Regions from separate parts of the Bacillus sp. iso_77 genome, predicted to be linked through region 1. Evidence: riboswitches for the same ligand, from Rfam matches in the RefSeq annotation. Region 1 holds a riboswitch; each other region holds the start of a gene.
What was found. A riboswitch is a leader RNA that binds a small molecule or an ion and turns the genes downstream of it on or off. The one in region 1 is predicted to bind S-adenosylmethionine.
Positions count from the first base shown of each region.

Region 2: it holds a riboswitch for S-adenosylmethionine, as region 1 does, so the genes downstream of both, mtnW (2,3-diketo-5-methylthiopentyl-1-phosphate enolase) here and AC0VYC_RS17945 (sugar ABC transporter substrate-binding protein) in region 1, are expected to answer to the same signal.
Region 3: it holds a riboswitch for S-adenosylmethionine, as region 1 does, so the genes downstream of both, metK (methionine adenosyltransferase) here and AC0VYC_RS17945 (sugar ABC transporter substrate-binding protein) in region 1, are expected to answer to the same signal.

Region 1 is NZ_CM149683.1:3,481,360-3,484,641, forward strand. It holds gene AC0VYC_RS17940 (sugar ABC transporter ATP-binding protein) at 1-555, opposite strand, end outside; gene AC0VYC_RS17945 (sugar ABC transporter substrate-binding protein) at 628-1,746, opposite strand; SAM riboswitch class I at 1,920-2,029, opposite strand; gene AC0VYC_RS17950 (right-handed parallel beta-helix repeat-containing protein) at 2,147-3,282, opposite strand, start outside.
Region 2 is NZ_CM149683.1:1,282,343-1,285,624, reverse strand. It holds gene AC0VYC_RS06510 (2-hydroxy-3-keto-5-methylthiopentenyl-1-phosphate phosphatase) at 1-304, opposite strand, end outside; gene mtnW (2,3-diketo-5-methylthiopentyl-1-phosphate enolase) at 305-1,522, opposite strand; SAM riboswitch class I at 1,622-1,723, opposite strand; gene AC0VYC_RS06500 (pyridoxal phosphate-dependent aminotransferase) at 1,768-2,958, opposite strand.
Region 3 is NZ_CM149683.1:2,710,537-2,713,818, reverse strand. It holds gene pckA (phosphoenolpyruvate carboxykinase (ATP)) at 1-1,140, opposite strand, end outside; SAM riboswitch class I at 1,367-1,501, shown strand; gene metK (methionine adenosyltransferase) at 1,697-2,899, shown strand; gene asnB (asparagine synthase (glutamine-hydrolyzing)) at 3,048-3,282, shown strand, end outside.

The DNA of each region.
Region 1 (3,282 bases):
AATCATTGAGAATAACTTGCTTGTTTCTGCATGACTAAGTGGAGCGGTTGGTTCATCTAAAATTAAAATGCTGCATTTGATCGACACAGCCTTGGCAATGAGCACCATTTGTTTTTCTGCCAGTGTCAAATCACTCACAAGACGCTTCGTTGAGATGTCAATGTCCATCTCTTGTAACAGCTGTGCTGCCTTGCGGTGAATCTCTTTCCAACAGACGAATGGTTTTTTCTCCATTTCATGAATCATCATATTTTCGCCAACACTTAAATAAGGCACGAGAGCTGTATCCACTTCTTGATGGACGGTCTGCACACCGTATGAGGCCGCATCCTTCGGTGTATGAATGGTCGCCGCCTCGCCATTGATGTGGATGGTTCCTTCAAAATGTGAATGAGCACCAGAGAGAACTTTCATTAACGTTGACTTCCCAGCGCCGTTCGCCCCAATCAGGGCATGGACTGTGCCTTTTTTTAATGTGAAATTTGCTTGATCTAACGCTTTGACTCCTGGGAATTCAATCGAAATGTTTTTCATATGAACAAGCGGCGTTGTCATAGGTGTCCTCCTTCTCTCCTGATCGTCAATTGAAAAACGAAACACCCTCTATGAAAAGAGAGTGCACGTTGTTTATTTTGCATAATGCTTCTTCAAGGTCTTCATCCAGTCTTCTTCAAAAGCAGTCGATGATCCGAATCCTTTTACTTCATCTGCAAGATTGACCATATTGATGGCCTTTCCTGCATCCTGAAGCTGCTTTTGTGAAATGAGAGAGGCCTCAAGGTCATAGGAAGATGGCGTTTTCTCGCCAGCTAGTTTCTTCGCAAGAATCCTTACGTCGATTGCGCCAATGAGCTTCGGATCGACAGCGGCAGTGTACTTCCAAGGGCTGTCTTTCGCAGTCATTTCTTGCAGATCGGCATTAGACACATCAATACCGTATATTTTCACTTCGGTTCTTCCTGCTTCTTTTAAAGCTCTTGCGGCACCAATCGCAAATGCATCCCACGTGGCAAAAATCGCATCCAGTTTACCCTTTGGATATTTATTTAGCATAGCCGCAACCGCATTTTGTGTTTGAACTGATGTATCAGAGGCCGCAACGCCAAATCGGTCAAGTTCCTTGATTCCTGTATGCTGTTTGAGCGTTTCTTGGTACACCTTGTTTCGTCTCACCATTGGAGGGAATCCGTCTACCCAAAGATACGCAATATTTGCTTTCCCTTTAAAATCAGCCACGAGTGCATCTAATGATTTTTTCGCTAATTGCTCGTCATCTTGAGACGTCACTGTGACCCCTTTGATGTCCTTCAGCTTCGGATTTGAATCAAACGCCACAACTGGAATGCCTTTCGCTGTGATCTTCTTCACATCAGCGACTGTCGCCTCATCATCCCCATGAGAGATGATAAAGCCATCATAGTTTTCTTCTAGTGCTTGAGAAATGGCATCATGAAACTTCGCCGTATCACCATTTGCCGTGTAGACATCTACTGTAAAGCCTAGCGCTTCACCTTCTGCCTTCGTTCCTGCTAAAAACTGAGCAGTATGATCGTCCCCGCCAATTTTACGGATGACTTTAATTTTTGCTCCCTGTCCTTTTGCAAATCGCTTCGGGACATTGTCAAAGGAGACCTTTTCGTTTGCACTAGCCTTTGAGCCTGCGCTTGATCCCGTACCGCAACCAGATAATAGCACGGTCAGGACCGTCAATAATACAAGAGATGATGTCCAATATTTACGTTTCATTGCTGTTCCTCCTCAAGTTGTTTTATTTTTCACATCGGAAAACTAGGTAAAGAAGTGGAAATATGCCTGTGAACCCAGTCTTTTGATTCTAAAAAAAGAGATCAAAAAAAGCCTCTCTTGATAAAGAGAGGCTTGATCACCGTTGCATGAAACATGTATCGGGAAGTCTTCCTCTCTTATCTGTCAAAGCTGTAACAGCTTTGCAGGAATTAGCACCAATTTCTTAAATAGAAACGGTTGCTGGGCGTCATAGGGCCAGTCCCTCTGCCTCTCTTGATAAGAGATCCGTTATGAAATTTGTTTTAGTTGAAATGTCTTCTTTACTTTAATGTGATGTCTCATCAATGTCAATGACTTTTTTGAAAATTTCTAAAATGATCATTTGCACCGAATGCCTTGTTTAACTGCCGATGATTTTCTTAGCAGGTGATGATGCCTTAAGACGGAAATCATATTTTTTCTCATTCACAAATTGGGGATTGAGGTGTGCTGATCCTTTATCTTGACCGCTTTTCGAGCGATACGTTTTGTAGCCTTCCAGCCATTTCCCGCGCCATACCCACTGTGAGGCTTTTGCACCTTTGCGGTCATCGTAGACATTCTTTTGGAATGTATTCTTCTTGTTCACTTCGTAAAGATTCACGACTAAGTAATGCGAAGCACTGGCTGTCATGATATTATTCGTGATTCGATTGTTCACCGATTGATATTGCATGAGCAATTGACCGCCTTCTAAGCCGGCTGTGTCATTTTTGTACAAAATGTTATGGGAGATGGTCGTGTTTGTGGTTCCGCCCCGCTTCTTGTCATAGCCGCCGATGGAGATGCCTGTATAACGATTTAAATATACTTGATTGTGCTCAATGCGAATGCGTTCGGCCATCTTCCCTTTATGTTCACTTGTGACCTCAATCCCAAGGTCATTATGATGGCTGATGTTATGATCAATCACGATGTCTTTCCCGCCATCCACATAGATTCCTCCTGCGGAGATGTCCTTGCCGTACGCTGGATTCCCAACACTCGTAATCTCATAAACTTTGTTTCTAGATACGACACCATTTCGCACTTGATCATACTTTTTAGAAGGTGCGACATTCTCAAAACCAATTAAATCAATCCCGATATTGTCCGTATGCCGGACTGTATTATGTGTCACGCGGAATTTTTTCACGTTTCCGTTTAGCACAAGGGCTTCACTAAAACCTAGCTTTAACTTTTCCACAGTGTTTCCTTTGATTTCGATGTCTTCAATGGCTGCAGGTGCTTTCGTTCCATAGACCGCAATGCCATGAGCATTCCCATTTTGATGTGTCGTCTGAATGTCGTACACACGGTTGTTAAGCAGTTTGACGCCTTTGCCGCTTCCTGTGATGAATATACCGATGGGTGTCACATCTTCTTTATTCGTTTTAATATGACCGACTGTCAAACCTTTCAGGGTGATATAGCTTTTTTGATCAAGCTTCACGAGACCTCCGTCTGCTTGATTTCCTTTAAGAGATGCTCCGCTAATGACAGGCTTCTCTTTTCCAT
Region 2 (3,282 bases), 1.5 Mb from region 1:
AGTCCATACCGCCGCTGAGTACATAGAAAGGAATGTCTGCTTTTTTGACATCATCGACAAACTGTTCAAATCCTTCACGAATCTCTGTATCCTCTAAAATAAATGACCGAATGGCTTCTTTCTGATCACTCGTCAGTAACTGAAACATCTGCCCGACGCCTTCTTGGATCGTGATCTCTTTTGCTAGAACACCATCCTTCCATTTCGTCCATTCTTTCGGAGCAAACTGTTTCATGATGCGAATGATATTATCATTTTTCGTAATCGTACCATCAAAATCACAACATACAATTGGTTTTTTCATTTATTCTGCTACCCTTCCCCAAAGATCAAGTGCTGCTTGTAAGTCTTGACAAGTTGATGCTTTTTCTTCGATAGACTCTTTTTTGACCACCGCATCAATGATCGAACGAAAGGCTTTCCCTCCTCCAATTGCTCCCCGCGGATGTCCGTGAATTCCCCCGCCTGCATTAATGACATGATCAAGTCCAAAATCTTTGATTAAGATCGGCACCATTCCCGGGTGAATGCCTGCTGAAGGGACAGGAAATGTTTGTTGAACTGTATCCTCTTTCACACATGCTTCGAAAATGCCAATGGCATCTTTTTTCGGAAGGGCGACTGATCCATAAGGAGAGGGAAAAAGACTTAAATCAGCACCAGCATATCGATTTAATTTGCCTAAAAGAAGAGAATGCGAGAATCCATAGTCTGGAGATGATGTCATTGCACCGCTCACTGCCGGATGTGCCATGATCGGCAATGGGATCTCTGGATCTTCAGCCAAGCTTTGCATGACATCAAGTCCATACGCAAAAACGTTGAATAAAAGCGCATCAGCCCCGAGTTCGGCTGCCTTTCTTGCTCGATCTTTCAAATCAAAAGTTCTACCAGTTAAATTAACAGCATAAAGCGTGCGATGTCCTGTCTCTTCATATGTTTCTTTTAATATCTTTTTTCCTTCCTTGATTCGATCTTCAAAAGGGGCTAATGGGCTTTCAAATAAAATCTCATCATCTTTGATGAAGTCTACTCCACCTAAAGCCTGTAAGCGGAGCTGTTCTTTTAAATCCTCCATATCACGACCGATCACGCCTTTAAATATACTCATCAATAGCGGCCGATCAAACACGCCTACTTTCTTTCGTATCCCCTCAATGCCAAATACCGGTCCTGGCAGACAGCTTTTAAACCTTTCCGAAAATTCGATATCGACGAGCTTTACTTTCCCATCCAGTGAAAGCTTTCCAAAAATCGTCGTCAACACCGCTGGTATATCAGCTGAAAAGTTCGCCTCAGGATAAGCAATGGTCACCTCTGTTTGATACAGACTACCATTTGCGGGAGACTGTTCTTTTACGCTCACCACACGGCCTTTATGTTTTTTCAGCTGCTCCTTTTTGAGCTGCGGCAAGTCCGTCCATGACCCGACCGTTAACCCAAGTGCGATCTGCTCTGCTTTTCGGTCTATTTGTTCATCCTCTAGATGTGTTAGTACGTATGTTGCCAGTAGTTCACTCACTAGGAATCCCCTTTCGATTGCGTCCTGTATATGGTCAATAAAAAAACCTCTTTAAGTGCTTGATCAGCGCGTTAAAGAGGTTTCGTCTCATTCATCCGAATCTTATCTCTCAGCGCTTGCTGCAAGAATTAGCACCGTGCTTCATGGAAGTCGGTTGCCGGGCTTCATTGGGCTAGTCCCTCTGCCTACTCTTGATAAGAATATTCAATTTTCTTAAATATTGCCTGAATTATCGCACCATTTTTTTACGTTGTCAATGGCTTTTTTTCAAATAACTGCAAGGCAGCGATACGATCAGCGGCTTCCTTTAGCCGCTCCTCACTTGTTAAAAGTCCGACTCTGACGTAGCCTTCACCGTGAGCACCAAAGCCATTCCCGGGTGCAACAACAACATGTGCTTTTTCTAATAATACATCAGAAAAAGTTTCCGATGTATACCCTTCAGGCACCTTTAACCAAGCAAAAAACGAGCCCTTTGGCGCACTGACGTCCCAGCCAATCTCTTTGCATGCAGCAATCCAAGTGTTTCGTCTTTTTTCGTACCGATCATTTTGTACTTGTACGCACGTTTGATCGCTTAAAAGTGCTTCTGCTGCTGCATCTTGAGTTGCTTTAAACAGTGACACAAACAGGTGATCCTGATAAAGCTCAATGGCTTCGATAACAGAGGCATTCCCTGCTGCAAAACCGACTCTCCAACCAGCCATATTATACGTTTTGGACAATGTATAGATTTCAATACCTGTCTCTTTTGCTCCGTCTATTTGCAGGAAACTAAGGGGCTTTTCGCCGTCAAATCCTATGCCGCCATATGCAAAATCATGGACTACACACATCTTATTTTCATTCGCAAACGCAACAGTATCTTCAAAAAATGTCCGGGTTGCAGTCGCACCAGTCGGATTATTTGGGTAATTTAAGTACATCAATTTTGCTTGATTCTTATCCTGCTCTGACAATTTGTGGTAGTCAGGTAAAAAATCATTTTGTTCAAGAAGAGGCATTGTGACCATGCGAGCTCCGGCAAGCACAGCGCCTGACCAGTAATCAGGATAGCCCGGATCTGGAACAAGCAGCGTATCACCTGGATTCAGTAAACATTGCGGCAATTCGACTAGTCCCGCTTTCCCTCCAAATAAGATGGCAATCTCTGTCTTTGGGTCAAGCGTGACGCCATATTCTCTTTCATAAAAAGCAGCTGCAGCTTTTTTTAGTTTCGCTGTCCCGCGGAATGAGGAGTATTGATGATTTTCAGGTTTTGCTACCGCTTCCTGCATCGCTTTCACAATATGTGGAGGAGTGGGCTGATCAGGATTTCCTTGACCTAAATTAATCACATCTGCCCCTTCCTGCACTTTTTTCTGTACTTTTTGTACAAGCGACGCAAAAAATTGTTTCGGTAAATGTTTCAATACATCCGATTGCTGGAATTCCATTTTTTCACCTTCTATTCAAGTTACGTGACAATACAATCACTGTAATGGATTGTTTTATGAATTGTAAAGCAATTTTGAAAAAAGATTGACATGTGAACTGCAGCTCTGATAATATCTAGAATTAAGAAATGCAAGCAGACATGAAACAATTACATATTGATTTCTCTTATCGAGAGTTGGGCGAGGGATTTGGCCTTTTGACCCCAACAGCAACCGACCGTTAATACCACTGTGAAGTGGGGCGCAGCAAGTACAGCGCCAAGACAATTCATTGTCTTATAGGGCACGGTGCTAATTCCATCAGACGTATGTGCTGAGAGATAA
Region 3 (3,282 bases), 770 kb from region 1:
CTCAGTTCCCGCTAATTTACTTGTGTAACCGCTCAAGAAGTGGTACATGGCTTGTTCTTTCGTTAAACGGCTGATTGGAGGTAAAACGCCGAATGCATCAGCTGTTAAAAAGACGATGGCAGATGGGTGACCTGCAATACTTGGTTTCACGATGTTATCAATCATTTCGATTGGGTAAGCCGCACGTGTATTTTCAGTAAAGAATGTGTCATCATAATCTGCTTCACGTGTTTCTTCATCAAGTACTACATTTTCAAGCACTGATCCGAAGCTGATGGCTTTGTAAATTTGTGGTTCTTTTTCTTCACTTAAGTTCACACATTTTGCATAGCATCCGCCTTCAATATTGAAGACACCTGTGTTAGACCAGCCATGCTCATCGTCTCCAATCAGCTTGCGGCTTGCACTTGCAGAAAGCGTCGTTTTTCCAGTACCTGAAAGGCCGAAAAATAAAGCAACATCGCCTTCTTGACCGACGTTAGCAGAGCAGTGCATTGATAAAATATCTTGTTCAGGAAGCAGGTAGTTCATAACAGAGAAAATGGATTTTTTCATCTCTCCTGCATATTCTGTTCCACCGATCAGAATCGTCCGTTTTTCAAAAGAAACGATAATAAACGTTTCAGAGTTTGTGCCATCTGTTTCAGGATCTGCTTTAAAGTGAGGTGCAGATAAGATGGTGAAAGGTTTTTCGTTTGATGATGGTGTTGATCCATCAGGTCTGATGAATAGCTGCTTTGCAAAGAGATTGTGCCAAGCGAATTCATTTACAACTGTAATTGGCATACGGTATTTTTCGTCAGCACCTGCAAAACCATCAAAGACAAATAGTTCATCACGTTCTTTTAAGTATGACACAACCTTTGTATATAAACGATCAAATGCCTCTTTCGAGATCGGCTGATTGACTTGACCCCAATCAATTTTATGTTCAGAGTTTTCTTCTTTTACGATGAATTTATCTTTAGGCGAACGTCCAGTGTAGGCACCCGTTGTGGCGCGGACAGCACCAGTTGAAGTTAAAACGCCTTCATTACGTGCCAAAATCTTTTCAACAAGTTTCGGAACAGATAAATTTTGGTGCGTATTTTCTAATGAGAGCAATGACTGCAAATCTTCTTTTAAATCCACTGAGTTCATAAAAAAACCCTTCCTTTACCGTTGAATTTGTTTGTTTTGATTAGTATAACACATTGATAATAATAGTCTATACTATTTAAACATTTTTGTGTGTGTTTTTTCATTTCTGCTATGAAAATATGCTTTTTGGTGATGCTAATGATGAGGTGAAAAAAAGGGGAGATAATTCCTATGAACCATTGACATGACGCAAGGGTTTAAGATAAGATATCTTATTGAACGGATACTCTTATCCCGAGTTGGTGGAGGGACAGGCCCGATGAAGCCCAGCAACCGGTTTCTTATGAAAAAGGCATGAACATGCTGAGAAACCAAGGTGCTAACCTGATGCAAGGTACAAGAACACCTTGAGCGATAAGAGTGAAAGGCATGCGATCTCAGACCCTTTCCTCGCAATGAAGGAAATGGTTTTTTTATTTTTGGGATATCATATGAACAAATTGCCAATAACATCTCTAATATAAACATGTTGAAATATAAGAGGGAACGAGTTCCGTATCATATTGGAGGCCTCATCTTGGGATGATGTGGTCTTGTACAGGAGGAAATAGCCATTATGAGTCAAAATCGTCGTTTATTTACTTCAGAATCAGTGACCGAAGGACATCCAGATAAAATCTGTGATCAAATTTCAGACAGCATTTTGGATGAAATTTTAAAGAAAGATCCAAATGCACGTGTTGCCTGTGAAACTTCTGTAACAACCGGTCTCGTATTAGTAAGCGGTGAGATTACAACGTCTACTTATGTCGACATTCCAAAGACGGTGCGTGACACGATTAAGGAAATTGGCTACACACGTGCGAAATATGGTTTTGATGCGGAAACATGTGCGGTTCTTACATCAATTGATGAACAGTCTGCTGATATTGCGCAAGGTGTAGACAAAGCGCTTGAAGCACGTGAAGGAACAATGACTGAAGAAGAAATTGATGCAATCGGTGCAGGTGACCAAGGTCTGATGTTTGGTTTTGCAAACAACGAAACTGAAGAGCTTATGCCACTGCCGATTTCTCTTGCACATAAATTATCTCGCCGTTTAACAGAAGTACGCAAGAATGAAACACTTGCATACCTTCGTCCAGACGGAAAAACTCAAGTAACAGTTGAATATGATGAACAAAACAAACCAGTTCGTATTGATACGGTGGTTATTTCTACACAGCATGCACCAGAAGTGACGCTTGAACAAATTCAAAGCGACTTAAAAGAGCATGTCATCCGCCCTGTCGTTCCAAGTGAACTGATCGATGAAGAAACAAAATACTTCATCAACCCAACAGGCCGCTTTGTTATCGGTGGACCTCAAGGGGATGCTGGTTTAACTGGACGTAAAATCATCGTTGATACTTATGGCGGGTATGCTCGTCACGGTGGCGGTGCTTTCTCTGGTAAGGATGCAACGAAGGTTGACCGTTCTGCAGCATATGCGGCTCGCTATGTAGCGAAAAACATCGTAGCAGCTGGTCTTGCAGATTCATGTGAAGTACAGCTTGCTTATGCAATTGGTGTTGCACAGCCTGTCTCCATTTCAATTGATACATTTGGAACAGGAAAAGCCTCTGAAGAGAAATTAATTGAAGTGGTACGTGCAAACTTTGATCTTCGTCCAGCTGGCATTATTAAAATGCTTGACTTACGTCGTCCGATCTATAAACAAACCGCTGCATACGGACACTTTGGCCGTCATGACTTGGATCTTCCATGGGAAAAAACGGATAAAGCCGACACGCTTCGCAAGGAAGCATTAGGAGAATAACAACATACAAAACCGCTTATTTTAAGCGGTTTTCCTTTTGATTAAAAAAAATTCTACAAAAAGCGTAAAAATGTGAAACAAAATTGGACAAAATACTGTCTAATTATAGGTCTACTTTTAAGAAATAACATAACGTGGAGGCAATAATATGTGTGGGTTTGTTGGTGTATTTAATCACCGTCCATTGTCCGAAACTACTGAGCAGGAAGAGTTAATTAAGCAAATGAATCGTCTCATCGTTCATCGAGGTCCGGATGATGAGGGGTACTTTCATGATGAGCATGTAGGATTTGGATTTAGACGTTTAAGTATTATAGATGTTGAACACGGAAAGCAGCCGCTTTCTTATGAAGATGAAAAATATTGGATTATTTTCAACGGAG